Regions from separate parts of the Antricoccus suffuscus genome, predicted to be linked through region 2. Evidence: riboswitches for the same ligand, from Rfam matches in the RefSeq annotation. Region 2 holds a riboswitch; the other holds the start of a gene.
What was found. Region 2 has a riboswitch for cobalamin ahead of CLV47_RS16325 (ABC transporter substrate-binding protein). Riboswitches for the same ligand answer to the same signal wherever they lie in the genome.
Positions count from the first base shown of each region.

Region 1: linked by a shared signal. The riboswitch ahead of CLV47_RS01345 (ABC transporter substrate-binding protein) and the one ahead of CLV47_RS16325 (ABC transporter substrate-binding protein) in region 2 are both predicted to bind cobalamin.

Region 1 is NZ_PVUE01000001.1:269,405-277,345, reverse strand. Features, by position in the region: gene CLV47_RS01365 (N-acyl-D-amino-acid deacylase family protein) at 1-130, opposite strand, end outside; gene CLV47_RS01360 (LLM class flavin-dependent oxidoreductase) at 266-1,204, opposite strand; gene CLV47_RS01355 (ABC transporter ATP-binding protein) at 1,215-2,003, opposite strand; gene CLV47_RS01350 (FecCD family ABC transporter permease) at 2,000-3,145, opposite strand; gene CLV47_RS01345 (ABC transporter substrate-binding protein) at 3,155-4,180, opposite strand; cobalamin riboswitch at 4,279-4,403, opposite strand; gene CLV47_RS01340 (TetR/AcrR family transcriptional regulator) at 4,532-5,200, shown strand; gene CLV47_RS01335 (VOC family protein) at 5,232-5,669, opposite strand; gene CLV47_RS21790 (HNH endonuclease signature motif containing protein) at 5,798-7,360, opposite strand; gene CLV47_RS01315 (ABC transporter substrate-binding protein) at 7,706-7,941, opposite strand, start outside.
Region 2 is NZ_PVUE01000016.1:17,661-25,601, reverse strand. Features, by position in the region: gene CLV47_RS16335 (acyl-CoA dehydrogenase family protein) at 1-44, shown strand, start outside; gene CLV47_RS16330 (aconitate hydratase) at 72-2,030, opposite strand; cobalamin riboswitch at 2,144-2,367, shown strand; gene CLV47_RS16325 (ABC transporter substrate-binding protein) at 2,396-3,961, shown strand; gene CLV47_RS16320 (ABC transporter permease) at 3,963-4,988, shown strand; gene CLV47_RS16315 (ABC transporter permease) at 4,985-5,881, shown strand; gene CLV47_RS16310 (ABC transporter ATP-binding protein) at 5,878-7,365, shown strand; gene CLV47_RS16305 ((2Fe-2S)-binding protein) at 7,362-7,941, shown strand, end outside.

The DNA.
Region 1 (7,941 bases), on a different contig from region 2:
TGCCCTTGCCGTTGACCGTGCCAACTTCGGCGATCTTGCCGCCGGTCACGGCGACGTCGCCGGTAAAGCCTTCGGAGCCGGAACCATCGATGATGGTTCCGCCACGAATAACTAGATCGAATTCGGTCATGACAGTTTCTCCCTGAATTGAGGCAGCGAGCCGAAAGAATTCGTAATTGAAGCTAACTATCGCGGACTATTCCACATAAAAAACCAAACATCCATGCTTGAAACAAGAGCCCGGGCGACCACGTGCCGTTCAACCTCACGAATGGATGACCTCTGCACCGAATTCCTTGATGCTGCGAGCGTTGTCGGCGAAGTCGGGGTACGGCTGCGGAACGTTCATCAGGAAGTCGGTTGCGTACGACGTACCCGGGTCGGCGGCGATCTGACGCGCCACCACGTCCGGCGCTCCGGTGATGATGTGTCCGTCGGCCAGATAGTCCTCTGCGGCGTAGCCATCTGGAAAGCGCCCGGCCGGTGCGTGCGCTTTCAGCCATTTCGCCACACCTCGCCGTAGGCTCCGAGCCTCGCCTTGGTGCCTGGCGCAGAAGACCGATCGAGATAGTCCAGTGCGCGGCGTTCGACCGAGTGCGCGTTCACGCGCGCTGAAGTCGGCCAGCCGGACGGCAGTGTCAGCATCTTCGCGCGCGACGGGCGAGCCACGCCGACCCGCCATGATCCCGAGCCGATACTCCGAGGCGATCCGACATCCCTCGTCCGTGCCGGTAGCCAGCCAGAGTCGCTCACGGATTCCGTCGGGCCGCGGCACAATTCGATCGCCTTCCAGCTCGGCACACAAGGCGTGCAGCCGCTCAAGGAGGATCTCGTGCCGGTCCGCGTGGGTGATCCCAAATGCCTCGCTGGCCGCCGGATCCGCACCAGCGCCCAGGCCGAGGTGAAGCCGCCCGCCGCTAAGCGCATCGACGACCGCCGCGTCTTCGGCAAGCCGAATCGGGTCCTCCAACGCCGCCGCGACGACCGCCGTACCGATGTCAATGGACTCGGTCACCTGCGCGACCGCGCCAAGCAGGACGAATGGCGACGGAAGATGCCCGCGATGCGAGCCGAAGTGATGTTGTGCAACCCAGAACGACGAGAAGCCCGCCTCCTCGGCGATGCTCGCGAGCGCGACGGTCTCGCGCAGGACCTGCGCGCTGTCGCCGTCTCCGACGACGTGGCTGATCAACCCGTACCTCATCGCGGTGACCTCAACACAGCATGATGTGCGGCTTGCCGGTAGTCGGGTGCTCAATAATCTGCACGTCCACCCGATAGACCTCGGCGATGCGCTCGGTCGTGAGTACGTCGGCCGGCGTACCTTGCGCGACGACTCGCCCACGATCCAGCAGTACGACGGAGTCGCAGTAGCGGGCCGCGAGATTGAGGTCGTGCAGCGCAACGACGACCGTCGTACCCAACTTCGTCGCGAGGTCGAGCAGCGAGAGCTGGTGATGGAGGTCGAGGTGGTTGGTCGGCTCGTCCATGATCAGTAGCCTCGGTTGCTGCACCAGCGCTCGAGCGATAAGCACTCGCTGGCGTTCCCCGCCCGAGACATGCGAAAACACCTTGTGCGCCAGCGAAGTGATCTCCATCAGTTCCATCGCCGCGTCGCACAGATCTTCGTCGAAGGCCGTGTCCGGCTCCAGCAGCCGCTTGTGTGCGGTGCGCCCCATTCGGACGATCTCGCTGCAGGTGAGCGGAAATTCGGTCGGCGCATCCTGCAGTACGACGGCGGTCTGCTTCGCGTTCCATTTCACCGAATGCGTCCATACATCGTCGCGATCGAGATGCACCTGCCCCGCGGTCGGAGGCAGCGAACGGAAGATGGTGCGCAGCAGCGTGGATTTGCCGCTCCCATTGGGCCCGAGCAGTCCGACGACTGTCCCCGGTTCGGCGACCAGACCGACGGCCTCGAGGATGTGCGCGTCACCGATCCGGACGTCGATGCCATCTACATGCACGCGGGCGGGCATGTCGCCCGCTTGTCGGGCTCTCATCGGCCGGGGCCCTTACTGGTACGGCGCAACAGGTAGAGGAAGAACGGACCGCCGACGAGCGCGGTGATGATGCCGACCGGCAACTCTTCCGGGGAAATGACCGTGCGGGCCAGCAGATCGGCGCCGATGGTGAAGATCGCGCCGAGCAGCATCCCTACAGGCAGGCACCTGCGGTGGTTCGCGCCCACCAGCAGTCGGGTGATGTGGGGCATGACAAGTCCGACGAATCCGATCACACCGCAGACCGCGACAGTCACGCCGATCATCGCTGCGGACAGGACGAACATTCGCTGCCGGAAGCGGTGCACGTCGAGGCCCATGGAGATGGCGCTCTCTTCGCCGGTCAGTAACAGGTTGAGATTGCGCGCTTGGGCCAACGCGTAGCTGACGCCGAGCACGAGGACGATCGCCGGAATCGGGATCAACTTCCATTGCGCTGAGCCGAAACCGCCCAATGTCCAGAACAAGACCTGGGAGGCAAGGGTCCGATCGTCGGCGGTCAGGACAAGGAAGCTGGTGATCGCCGAGAGCACCGCGCTGATCGCCATACCCGTCAGGACCAACGTCGTGGCCGAGATACGCCCGCCGTACTTGGCGATACTCAGCACGAGAAGCAGGGTAAGCAGCGCGCCGAGGAACGCGGCGATGTTCAGCGTGTACGCCCCAAGGACTAGCAGCCCGAACCGCATGACGAATACGGCGCCGGTCGCGGCTCCGGCGGAGACGCCAAGCACCGTCGGCCCGGCGAGCGGATTGCGCATGACTGCCTGAACGACCGTGCCGACAACGGTCAGGCTCATGCCCGCGATGGCCGCGAGCAGGACCCGCGGCAGCCGCACATCCGCAACGATCCGGTCGGTGACGGCGTTCCAGGTTGGCGTGATCAGCCCGGGTGGAAAGATTCGGTGACCGATGACCCCCCATACGTCCGCCAGCGGTATGTGTACCGAGCCGATGGACAGAGCGAAGCCGGTGACGGCGATGAGGACCACCGTCAACGTGGTCACCGTCGCGGCCAGTCGGAGACGGTGACCGCCTGGTGAGGCGACGTGGACCCGACGTACCGATGCCTGGGTCGGCGACGACCGCAGCCGTGCAATGAGGCTCGCCCGCTCGTCGACTTCGGTATCGGTCTCGGTCACAATGCCGACCTACTTCTTCTTCGGATAAAGGTCAGGGTGAAACTGCTCAGCAAGTTGCTCGACACCCTCGGCCGACCGCGGCCCGGGTTGTGCGAGCGAGAGGCTGATCGTCGCGAAGTTTCCCTTCTTGATGGCAGTCGTATCGGCAAGCGCCGGAATGTCCTTCAACGTCGCGATCTTCGATTCGACGCTCGGGTCAAGGTAGTCGTAGATCAGGATAATGTCGGGGTTGGCGGCGGCCACCTGCTCCCACGACACCTTGCCCCACCGCAGTGGCTCGTCGGCGAGGATGTTCCTCCCGCCGGCCGCATCGATCATGACCGACGCGTAGGCCCAACCGCCGACCGTCTGCGGCGCGTCCGTGCCCGAGTTGTAGAGGAAAACCTTCGGCCGATCCGAACCCTTGACCGCGTCTTTGACCTTGTCCACTGTGGCATCGAACTTCTTCACCGCCTTCTCGGCCGCGGCGTTGACGTTGAAGATCTTGCCAATGGTCTTGAGCTCGTCCGGCATGTCTTGAAGCGTCTTGGGTTCATCGGTGCAGCCGACCGGGCTCAGGTGCGTTTTGATGCCCAAGTCCTGCAACTGCTGCCGAGTGTGGCCGGTGCTCGCGGAGAATCCATCGCCATATCCGGCGTACACGAAGTCGGGATTCGCGGCGAGTAGCTGCTCCATGCTCGGTTGTCCGGCTGCGAGGACCGGGATCTTGTCGTACGCCGACTTGTACTGCGGTCCGATCTTGCGACCCTTCAGGTACGCCGTACCCACCATCCGATCGCCGAGTCCGAGCTCAAGCATCGTCTCGGTGGCAGTCGAAGTAAGGGTGACGGCACGTTGAGGTGGCGCGTCGTAGGTCTGCGTCACGCCGCAACTCTCTACCGCCAACGGGTACGCCGTCTGCTTGCCCTTGGCCACCGCGGATCGGGACGAGGTTGCCTGCTTGTCGGCGACGGCGCTGCCACATCCTGCCACCGCGACAAGCGCGACGATAGTGACGGCGAGACACTTCGTAAGTACGGCGACGCGGTAGCGCATGAATGGTCCTTCGCGGGCAGTCGGTATGCGAAGGACCGGAAGCGATGGCATCAACCGGGACGCGGCCACCGCCGCCTATTGCAATCCTCGGCAATGTGAGCGGTCATCAACGCGAAGCCTCGGTATTCCGACTTAGCGACAATTACTCGGCCGCTCACGGTTGCGGGACAGTTCCGGAATTTCGCCGGATTCCCCTTGGCTCGCTTCGCGCACATTAGCAGACCGTTCATCGCCTTCACGTTCGTCCGGTTAGGGAGGCCGCCGCGTAGCGAAATCGGCTACCCTGATTCCACATTGGTAGACAAACAACTACGTTTGAGTATCCCGAATTCGCACCATTGGATGGACTTCATGACCGACCGACCGCACGTGATGACGGCACCGCGCCAGTCGCGATCCGAATTGTCGACGACCCGCTTGATCAACTCGGCCGCCGAACTCATCGCTGAAAACGGATATGAGCGCACGACCCTTGCGGCGATCGGGAAACACGCGGGTTACAGCCACGGCATTGTCACGCGCCGGTTCGGTTCCAAAGAAGGTCTCCTGATCGCACTCATCGAGAAGATGGCGATGGGCTGGACCGAGACTCACCTGAAGCCAGCGATCGGCAGTACGACGGGCCGCGAGGCGCTGCACATCCGAGTGAATGCGTTTCGATCCAGCTGGCGCAAGTCCGAGCGTCGCATGCGCGCCCTCTACACATTGATGTTTGAAGCGCTCGGACCGATCCCGCATCTCAAGGAGCGCATGGTCGAACTGCATCGGTACAGCCGGGAGTCGGTTATTGAGTTGATCCAGCTCGGCGTCGCCGACGGCAGCGTCGATCCAACAGTCGATTCAGAACGTGTCGCACGGCTCTTCCTTGGAGCGCTGCGCGGCGCGGCGTACCAGGCAATGCTCGATCCCGAGGCAGTCGACATCTACGACGCACTCGACGATCTAGACCTACTCGTCGACCGACTGGTGCCGGTCGCCGGCAAGTCGGCCAGCCCGAAGAAGTCAGCAACGAAGAAGTAAGTCACGACTTACCGCAGCCCTGGCGTACCGATCAACTCTTTTTCAGTTCCTGAGCGAGCATCACGATGATCCCGCTGGGGCCGCGGATATAGCTGAGTTTGTAGATGTCCTCGTAAGTCGCAACTCCGCGTAGCGGATAACACCCGTGCGCGGCGGCGATCTCAAGAGCCTCGTCGATGTCGTCGACTGAGAAGGCGACGCGGTGCATGCCGATCTCGTTGGGCTGCGTGGGCTCGGTTTCGATCGCGTTGGGGTGTATGTATTCGAAGAGTTCGAGGCGACCGCTGCCATCGGGTGTCTGAAGCATGGCAATGTTGGCGTGGTTGCCATCGAGGCCGACGGCCGTGTCGGCCCAATCGCCGCTGACTGTATCGCGGCCGAGGACGGTCAGGCCGAGATCGGTAAAAAAGGCGATAGTCGCCTCGAGATCACGGACGGCAACACCGACGTTCTCGAATTTGATTGGCATGCGTTGCACGCTATCGCATTGAGTTCGCCCCCACAGAGGACCGAACGACCGGCGGAATTGACGGCGTGCCACAGCGATCGGCGAGTGGGCAATTAGTACGCCGAGGATCGATGCACGATGGCCGGCGGCTATTCGCGTCGATTGGCGAGGGTGATGCGATGATGCAGGACCGGTGTACGGGTCGGCTCAATCCACGCCGGCGGGCGCCAGTGCGGGAGTCCATCGACCATGACTGATTCCCAGCCCCGGTCCTCGAATTCGCGGTGGTGGTATCCGCACGCGAGGGTCAAGTCGTCGATATCGGTGGGTCCGAGGTCGCGCCAGGAGGTGACGTGGTGGATGTCGCACCATTCCGGTGGTACGTCGCAGCCGGGGAAGCTGCAGCCGCCATCACGGGCGACGAGGGCGATGTACTGGCTCGCGGTTGCGAGCCGTTGCGCCCGGCCGAGGTAGAGCACGACTCCGCGGGAGTCGAGGACCGCGGGCAGGAACCGTAGCTGCGCGGCCTCGCGGAGCAGGTCCCGGATGGGGATGGGTACGCCGTGCGTGCTGGTCGCGTACCCGCAGCCACTGATCAGGTCTTCGAGGCGGATCGTGGTGATCACGGTCCCCCGCGCCCTAGCACCAGTCCGCGACGGGCCGGCGGTGACCGGGCTGGAACCGGTGGTGGCAGTGCTGGAACCGGGGGTGGCAGTGCTGGAACCGGGGGTGGCAGTGCCGGAACCGGTGGTGGCAGTGCCGGAATCGGTGGTGCCACCGGCGCTCCAATCGGCGGCAGCGCCCAGGCTGGCGGCGCTGCCCGCGTCGGATCCGGAGCCCGCGGCGCTGGTGTCGGAGATAGCGCCGGTGTCCTGAAGGCGGTGTAGCGCGTCGGAAGTATTGCCCGTGTCCTGGACGTGATGCAGCGCGTCCAGGAGCGCATCGTGCATCCGCTGACCAGCGGTACGAGCATCGCGCCCGGACACGTCTGCGGGCCGGGGAGCGGCCAGCGGGTCCAGGACTGCGCGCAGTGTCGCCAGTAGTTCCGCGGTCACCTGGCCGGTGACCTTGCCAGAATCGTGGACGCGCAGGAACCGCTGCCGTAAACGTTCATCATCACGCGGCTCGTTCCCGTCCGGATCCAGACGGTCCGTGATTTCGGCGGCGAGCCCTTCGAGGTCCCGCACCCCAAGAGTGTCCGTGTGGTTGACGAGGATGGTCTCTGCCTCGTCGAGGTCCGCCGGGTCTATGCCGGGATGTGGGGTGAGCCGGTGCAACATCTTGTGGATGACACGGGCTTGGGCCGGGGTGACCCGCCCGGCGGCCTGCCGTTCGGCGAGGTAGGCGCGTGCGGGTGGCATGGGCTGCCCGCCGAGGGTGATCCGTTCGCCGAGACTCTTCGCGGCCTCCACACGCTGGTACGCGTCGGCGCGGGTAATCCGCAGTGTCTCGGTAAGCAGCGTGACCGTGTTACGGCAGGTGAGTACCTCGGCGGCTCGGGTGTCCTCCAGTGCGCCGATGATCGCGTGATCGAGGACCGCGAGACTATTGCGGATCTTCTCCAGGTCGCCTGCGAACGCGAGCAAGTCGGTGGGCCCGAGCCCACTGAGCGAGGAACGAATAGCAGTACCGATCAACCCAGCGGCTGCGTCAGCGAGAGCGTGCTGGCCCTCGGCGAGCTGGTCACGCTCCGGTAGGTACGCCACGCTCACGACTGCTCACCCCCTCCCGCTCAGAACATCCCTATCGCACCGATCGTACTAATGATCGAAGTACATATGTTCGATTCTAATCGCCGCCCACGCGCTTGTCTAGTGGTCAGGGCATATTTACTGGCTTCGTTAACCGCGCGGCGGAACCCTCCAAAAGCCACGATCACTGCCGCCGAATACCCACGCGCGGCAGGTCCTCGCCGGGTGGGGCCGTCACAGGTGTGCTGTTTTGCATCGCCGGCCGGTGTCTCTTGCTGCGCAACTCCACATTTGTATCGGATTGCCGGTCGTGACGGACGGCTGCAGCTCCTCCCGTGGAGCGTCGGCCGATTAAATCGGGGCGCGCTACTTCTTCTTGACCGCGACCCCTCGGAATTGGTACGCCGCATCTGCCGGCATCGTCACGTTGGAGACGCCGTCCGCGAGCGCCATCACCGAATGCGCCGCACAGATGGGCATGAGACTCGTCGGCTCTTTAATGAACAGATCCATGAACTTCGAGTACGTGGCTGTGCGGGTCGCAGGATCGGTCGCCGACGCCCCTTCGACCGCCGTATCGATCAAGTTCTGCGACGTGGCGC
Region 2 (7,941 bases):
ACTACGTATCCGAGCATGTCCTCGGCCTGCCGCGTTCCTACTAACGGACACTCAGCGGACACTTCCGCCGACTAGCCGGCGAGGCTCTGACGACGCTGCGGAATGCGACCGCCGGCGATCACCATCTCGACCTGGCGTGGCGAGAGCCGGTGCCGTAGCTCTACCTCTCGGCCCGCGAGCGTGGCCATGACCTTGTTACCAGCCTTGAGCTGCTCCGGAATACCCGTCAGCTTGACGGTGTCCCCTTGCTCGATGGAGTCGTAGTCGCTCGGGTTGGCGAACTCCAGCGCAAGTACGCCGAAGTTGGCGAGATTCTGCCAGTGAATCCGCGCGAACGACTTCGTCACGACCACGCGTAGCCCGAGGTAGCGAGGCGCGAGTACGGCGTGCTCACGCGACGAGCCCTGTCCGTAGTTCTCGCCTGCGATGATTGCGTGCCCACCGTCCTCGGCCGCGGCACGTTTGGCATACGTGTCGTCAACCTGGATGTAGACGAATTCGGAGATTTTCGGGATATTGCTGCGATACGGCAACACGCGGGAGCCCGCAGGCATGATGCCGTCGGTCGACATGTTGTCGCCGACCTTCAGCATGACCGGGACTTCGAGGTCATCGGGAAGCGGGTCGAAGTCCGGCAACGACTTGATGTTGCCGCCCTTGACTAGCTCGACCTTCGCCGCCTCCTCGGCCGGCAGCGGCGGAAGGAGCATCGCGGTATTAACACTGGCCTGCTTGGGAAGAGACGGCCGCGGGTAGTCCATGTCGAGGTCCCGCGGATCGGTAATGACGCCCGTCAGCGCGGCCGCAGCGGCAGTCTCCGGCGAGCAGAGCCAGACGGCGTCTTCGTCCGTACCTGAGCGTCCGGGGAAGTTGCGCGGCACCGTGCGCAGGCTGTTGCGGCCGATCGCGGGCGCTTGGCCCATACCGATACATCCCATACAGCCAGCCTGGTGGATCCGCGCGCCAGACGAGATCAGCTTAAACAACCAGCCACCCTTCGCGAGGTCCTCGAAGATCTCCCGGGAGGTGGGGTTTATATCGACGGACACCTGATCGTGAGTCTGCTTGCCTTCCAAGATCTCTGCCACCACGGCAAAGTCGCGCAGTCCGGGGTTAGCGGAGGAGCCGACCACGATCTGGAACACCTCTTCGCCGGCGACCTCACGCACCGGTACGACGTTGCCCGGCGACGACGGCTTCGCGATGAGCGGCTCAAGTGTCGACATATCGATACTCTCGGTGACGTCGTACGTCGCACCCTCGTCGGCGAGGATCTCGACGAAGTCGCCCGCGCGATCTTGCGACGTAAGGAATTCGCGCACGGCCTCGTCACCCGGAAAGACCGTGGTGGTCGCGCCGAGCTCGGCGCCCATGTTGGCGATGACGTGCCGGTCCATCGCGGTCAGATTGGCCAGACCCGGACCGTAGTACTCCACAATCCGGCCCACGCCGCCCTTGACGTCGTGCCGACGAAGCATCTCGAGAATGACGTCCTTCGCCGACACCCACGGCGGGAGTTCACCAGTCAGCTCGACGCCCCAAATTTCCGGCATCTGGATATATAGCGGGTCTCCAGCCATCGCCATCGCGACCTCGAGACCGCCGACGCCGATCGACAGCATCCCGATCGCGCCAGCGGCCGGGGTGTGCGAGTCCGAGCCGATCATCGTCGTACCGGGTACGCCGAACCGCGCCTGGTGCACCGGATGCGACACCCCGTTGCCGGGCTTGGAAAACCAGAGCCCGAACCGCTGGGCAGCAGAACGCAGAAATAGGTGATCTTCCGGGTTCTTCTCGTCGGTCTGCAGGAGGTTGTGGTCGACGTACTGCGCGGAAAGCTGCGTCTGGATGCGGTCCAGCCCGAGTGCCTCGAGCTCCAACATCACCATCGTGCCAGTCGCGTCCTGGGTGAGGGTCTGGTCAATCTTCAGACCAATCTCGCTGCCCGGCGTCATCTCGCCAGACACTAGGTGACTGCTGATCAGCTTTTGTGCGACGTTCTGTGGCCCCACGACTTGTTCCGCCATCATGACCTCCGGCTCTAAAGGCCCGCGGCGTACCTCTAACCCGCGAGCGGGTCTCCACACACCCTATGACGGTTCCGTGACTACTGCGGACTTCGAGATCTGAGGCAGCCGCGGGTGCCGGCGGCAACGGCTGCGGTACAGTGTGCCGGTCGCGGTGTACGGGAATTCGGTGTGATGCCGAAGCGGCCCTCGCCACTGTAAGTAGTTGCAACGACACGTCAGCTGTTCCACGTTCCACACGTGCTGCAGGAGCCACTGGGTAACCCCGGGAAGGTGACGTGTCGGTTCGCGCCAGCGGACAGCTACGAGCCAGGAGACCGATCGCGACTTTTCAGTACTTCCACGAGGTTCTTGGAAAGGCGCTTCCAATGCGTGTAGTTACAGTTGTCCGTCGGATCATCGGGATCCTCGTTACAACCGCACTTGTCGGCGGTCTAGCCGCGTGTGCGACCGGCGATGCGGCCGGTTCGGGAGAGAAGCCCACGACGCTGACGCTGGCGACCGGGTTCGCTATCGACGACGTCGACCCGCTTGAGAACGGGTTCTGGGGAAACGAGTTCGGGTGGAGCGAGCTGCTCATGCGGCCCGTCCTCGGCGCCGATCCCAAGCCATGGATCCTCAAGAGCCTCGACAACGTCGACGACCTGACCTGGAAGCTCACCCTCAACAAGGGGGTGCATTTCCAGAACGGCGACCCACTCGACGCGAAGGCGCTGGCCGACGTCATGCAGTACTCGTTGTCCGAGGTCGCTGGGCTGAAGTCAATCGCCGGTACAACCGTCAAGCCCACCGGCGACCTAGAGGTCACGCTCACGACTCCGCAGCCGACACCAAACCTTCCGTTCTTGCTCGCCGATGAGTCGAAGTTCGTGATCTTCGACCTCCCCGCCTACCTCAAGGCGAAGGGCGACCCGCAGAAGCTCATCGACGCCAAGCTCTACACCGGCCCGTACGTCGTACAGAAGCTCGATACCCAGACGATGACGATGAAGGCCGACCCGGACTACTGGGGCGGCACTCCAGCGCTGAAGTCGGTGACCGTCAAGTTCATCGAAGAGGCCCAGTCACGGATTCTCGCCGTACAGAAAGGCGAAGTGGACCTCGCGCTCTATCCACCGACGGATGCGGCCAAAAACCTGAACGGTCGCAAGGACTCGTACTGGGTCACCGGTACGCCGAAAGGGCCGACGTTTCAATTCCAGCTCAACCAGAAAACCGGGCCGTTGACGGACGTGAAGGTCCGGAAGGCCGTATTGTCGGCGATCAACTACAAGGAGATCGCGAACGACGTCATGAACGGGCTGTACGAAGTCTCGAATGGGATGTATTCGCCCAAGGCCGCGTACTACGAGCCGATGTTCAAGACCGACACCAAGGCCACCGACAAGCTCCTCACGGGTGCCGGTTACGCCAAGGGCTCGGACGGGATGTACGCCAAAGACGGTAATCCACTGACGTTGACCGTCCTGACCTATCCGCAGCAGCCCGACTCGGGCACCCTCGGCGTCGCGGTCCAGTCGGAGCTGAAGACCGCCGGGATCGGCGTCGAGATCCAGCAGGTGCCCGACACCGACGAAGCGATGCAGGACCCGTCGGTCAAATGGAACGCCGCGATCGTCGGTAACGGGACGACCTCCTTCCCAGGCGATCCCATCAGCTCGCTGCAGAACTACTTCGTCACCGACGGCCCAAGCAACTACTCCGGCATCAGCGATCCCAATCTCGACGCTCTTGTGTCGAAGTTGGCGACCACGATGGACACCACCGAGCGCGATGACCTCCTCAAGCAGATCCAAGCTGCGGTGGGAGACGGCGCTTACATGGGTTTCCTCGGCATGCGGGTCCCGGGCGTCGTCGCCGGCCCGAAGTGGAAGAACTACAAGGTACCGACGGCGAACCTGTGGGTAGACGCATCGACGACCGCCGGTTCGTGACGTGCTGGTCGCCCTTAGCAAGAGGGTAGGGATCGCGCTCGCCACGTTGTTGGTCGCGAGCATTATTGTCTGGTGCCTCTTGCTATTGGCGCCGGGCGATCCAGCCACCGGGATCCTGCACGCACGCGGAATCCTTGAGCCGGACCCGGCCCAGATCGCCGCGATGCGCGTCGAGCTCGGGCTCAACGGCAATCCGGTTGTTCGATATCTTGACTGGCTCTGGGCCGCCGTACACGGAGACTTCGGGCTTTCGTGGAAGTCGGGCCGACCGGTAATGGAAGAGTTCGCGACTCGGTTGCCGGCAACACTGCGGCTCGCGACCGTGGCGATGTGTATGGCAATCGCGATGGCCGTCGTCATGGGGACCATCGCCGCTGCGGCACCGCGACGGTGGCCGGACTCCGTTGTGCGGGTGGTCAGTCTCGCGATGGTGATCGTGCCCGGGTTCCTCGTAGGGCTGTTCGTGCTCAATATCCTCGTGCTCAAACTCGACCTGGGTGTGATCATCTCGGACGGCTCGTGGCGCACGGTCGGATGGCCGGCGCTGACCCTGGCGCTGGGTTCGGCCGGCTACTGGACTCGGGTGCTGCGCGCCTCGATCCTCGAGGCCCGGTCGGCGCCGTACATGGAGGTCTGTCGAGCTCGCGGCGCATCACCGGTGCGCCAGCTGCTCGTGCACGCCGTACCAAACGCGATCGCGCCATTCCTCACGATCGTCGGTCTTGGTGCGGCCGCAGTGCTCGGCGGCGCGCCGATCATCGAGAGCGTCTACACGTGGCCAGGCATAGGCGCATTTACCGTCCAGGCGATTAACGCGCGCAACGTGCCGGTGGTCGTCGCGTTCACGATGATCGCCGTGACGGTGTACGTCGTCGCCAGCCTGCTGATCGACCTCCTGCTGGCGATGATCGATCCACGTCTTCGGCACGGCAACTTCCGCCGCCGGCGCACCACCACCGCTACCGTCACCGATTCCGGCACCACGACCGCCGCCGACATCAACCGGTCCGCCGAGGCCTCCGTATGAGTGTCCTGCCCGAACCGATGGCGAACCAGCCGGCCGACACGGGCGTCGAAGCACGGCCGGCGCGAACCGTCCGGCTATGGCACCGCCTGGTCCGGCATCGCAGCTTCCAGGTCGGCTCGATCGGCGTGCTGATCCTTGCAGCGGTAGCGATTATCGGTCCGCTACTAGTCGGCGATCCGGACCAGACCAACTACAAGAACAAGCTGGCGGCTCCATCAGCGATGCACTGGCTCGGCACCGACTCCAACGGACGAGACCTATTGTCCCGCGCGGTGCACGGCGCGGGCGTGTCCTTCGAGGCGGCACTCATCGTCTTCGCCCTGACGACCGTGATCGGCATCGGACTCGGTGTGCCGGCCGGTCTGATGGGTGGCCCGTTCGACATTTTCGTCAGCAGGATCTGCGATGTCATGCTCGGGCTGCCCTCCCTAGTGCTGGCGCTCGCGGTCGTCGGTGCCCTCGGTCCAGGGTTCGGCAATCTGGTGCTGGCGATGTCGCTCACTGGCTGGGCCGGCCTCGCCAAACTCTCCCGGAGCCTCGCGCTCAGCTCCCGACATCGACCCGACGTACTGGCAGCAAGGATGGCCGGCATCGGCCGCGCGAGAATCGCGGTCGGTCACGTGCTGCCCGGCGTATTCGCGCACGGCCTGATTGCCGCGACCCTCGGACTCGGCGAGACGATCCTCGGGCTGGCCGGACTGTCATTTCTCGGGCTCGGAGTGCAGCCGCCGACCGCCGAGTGGGGCAGCATGCTCAACGAGGGCCGGATCGATCTTAACGTCGCGCCGTGGTTATTGATCGGGCCCGGAATCGGACTGGTTATCACCGTCACCGCGATCACGCTGATCAGTGACGCGTTGCGCGACTGCGCCGACGTCAGCGAGCTAGCATGAGCGCGTCGTCGTCGACCGTGCTCGATATCCGGAATCTCACCGTCACCTATCCGAACGGCTTCCAGGCCGTACGCGGGATCGACCTTCAGGTCGAAGACGGCGAGTCAGTAGCCATCGTCGGCGAGTCCGGCTGCGGCAAGACCACCTGCATCCGCGCCGTCCTCGGATTGCTCGGTCCTCGTACGACGATCACCGGGGTCCTCGGCCTACAAGGTACCGATCTCAACGGGATGACTGCCAAGACGCGGCGGCCTTACCTCGGACCGCAGATCGGCTACGTCGCGCAGGATCCCTACTCGGCCTGCGATCCCTTGCGCACTGTCGGACACCATGTCGCCGAACCGTGGCGGATGCACGGGATCGACCTTCCCCGAGGAGAGGTCGCGCGGCGCTTGGAGCACGTCGGTATCCCTGATGCGGATCGTCGCAGCCGGCAATATCCGCACCAATGGTCCGGCGGAATGCTGCAACGCGCGACTATCGTGGCCAGCACCGCCCTCGACCCCATTCTCACGCTGGCCGACGAGCCAACGAGCGCGCTGGACGCCGACCTCGCCGACGGGGTCATGCACGTGCTCCGAGAACGCAGTCGTTCACTGCTGTTCGTGACGCACGATCTGGCTCTTGCCGCCGCGCACGCTGACCGGATCGTGGTCATCGACCGTGGCACGATCATCGAGACCGGACCGTCCGCTGCGGTCGTCGCCGCTCCGGCGCATGAGCGGACACGGTCACTGCTCGAAGCATCGAAGTACGGCGGTCACCATCTTCGCGGCGAAAGTCTGCGTACCGACCATCCGGTTGTCCGCGGTGAAGGCCTGATGAAGTCGTATCGTACGCACGGCAGCGAGCACCGTGCCGTCGATCGGATCAGCATCGATATCGCTGAAGGCGAGATAGTCGGGATCGCCGGACCGTCCGGTTCCGGCAAGTCGACCCTGTTACGTCTCATCGCCGGGACAGAACGCCCCGACGCCGGCCAGATCCGGTACGGCGCCGCCGGCGAGGACTCCCCTCGTCCGGGGACCATCATGCCGATCTTCCAAGATCCGGTCGGTTCACTCGACCAACGGTGGCCACTCTGGCGGAGCATCACCGAACCACTTACCGCCGACCGACGCTCTCGTCCACGCCGCGCGGAGCGCAAGTCGCTCGCGCGTGAGGCCCTCGACGACGTGGGGCTCTCGGCGATACCAGTGACGGCGCACCCGAGCCAACTGTCGGTCGGGCAGTGCCAACGGGTGGCGATCGCTCGCGCCGTGGTCGCCAGTCCCGCGTTGGTCGTCGCCGACGAGCCGACCGCAAGCCTCGATGCCACCACGGCCACCGAGATCATCAACGTGCTCAGTCAGGTGAGCGCGCGCGGCACGGCGATCGTTCTGGTCAGTCACGATCTACGACTTCTAGAAGCCATTGCCGGCCGCGTGCTTACCGTCCACGACGGTCGCCTGGTCGAGCCCGACCGAGCAGGAAGAACGCCGTGACCGATCAGCCGACTCCAGAACAGATCCTGAGCAGGATGTTGGCAGCCCTGCCCCAGAGCGAACATGGGAGCTTGATCTGCGGCGCGGGGTCGACCGAGATCCGCGCGACCGCCGTCCTCGATGACGCTTGGCTACGCGAACAGATCCGGCTGCGCGGACTGATCTGGGGAATCGACGATCCGTTCATCCTCGGCACTCTCTGGTGGTACTCGGCGAGCAACTGGCTCGCACTTCCCATGATTGCCAGCTCATTTCTGACCGGTACGGCGCTCAGTGCTCGTCTCGACGACGTACTGCTGCACCATCAGGGCGATAGCCGGATACCCGGCGCGCGCTCGACGCGGTTGGCCGAGGGCGATGGCACCGCCGAACTGGCGGACGCACTCGGTGCGGCGATCGATCGGGTCGCAGCCATCGCCGGTAAGGGCGAGCGACGACTGTGGTCCGTCGCGGTCGACGCAATCGCCGGTCGCTATCTCTGGGCCGGCCGCGCGACCGGAAGAGTCACCGAAGCGACCGAGGCGGCGCAAGAGGTGGTCGCGCGCCTACCGCGGTCGCTACCTGTTCCGCGCTTCA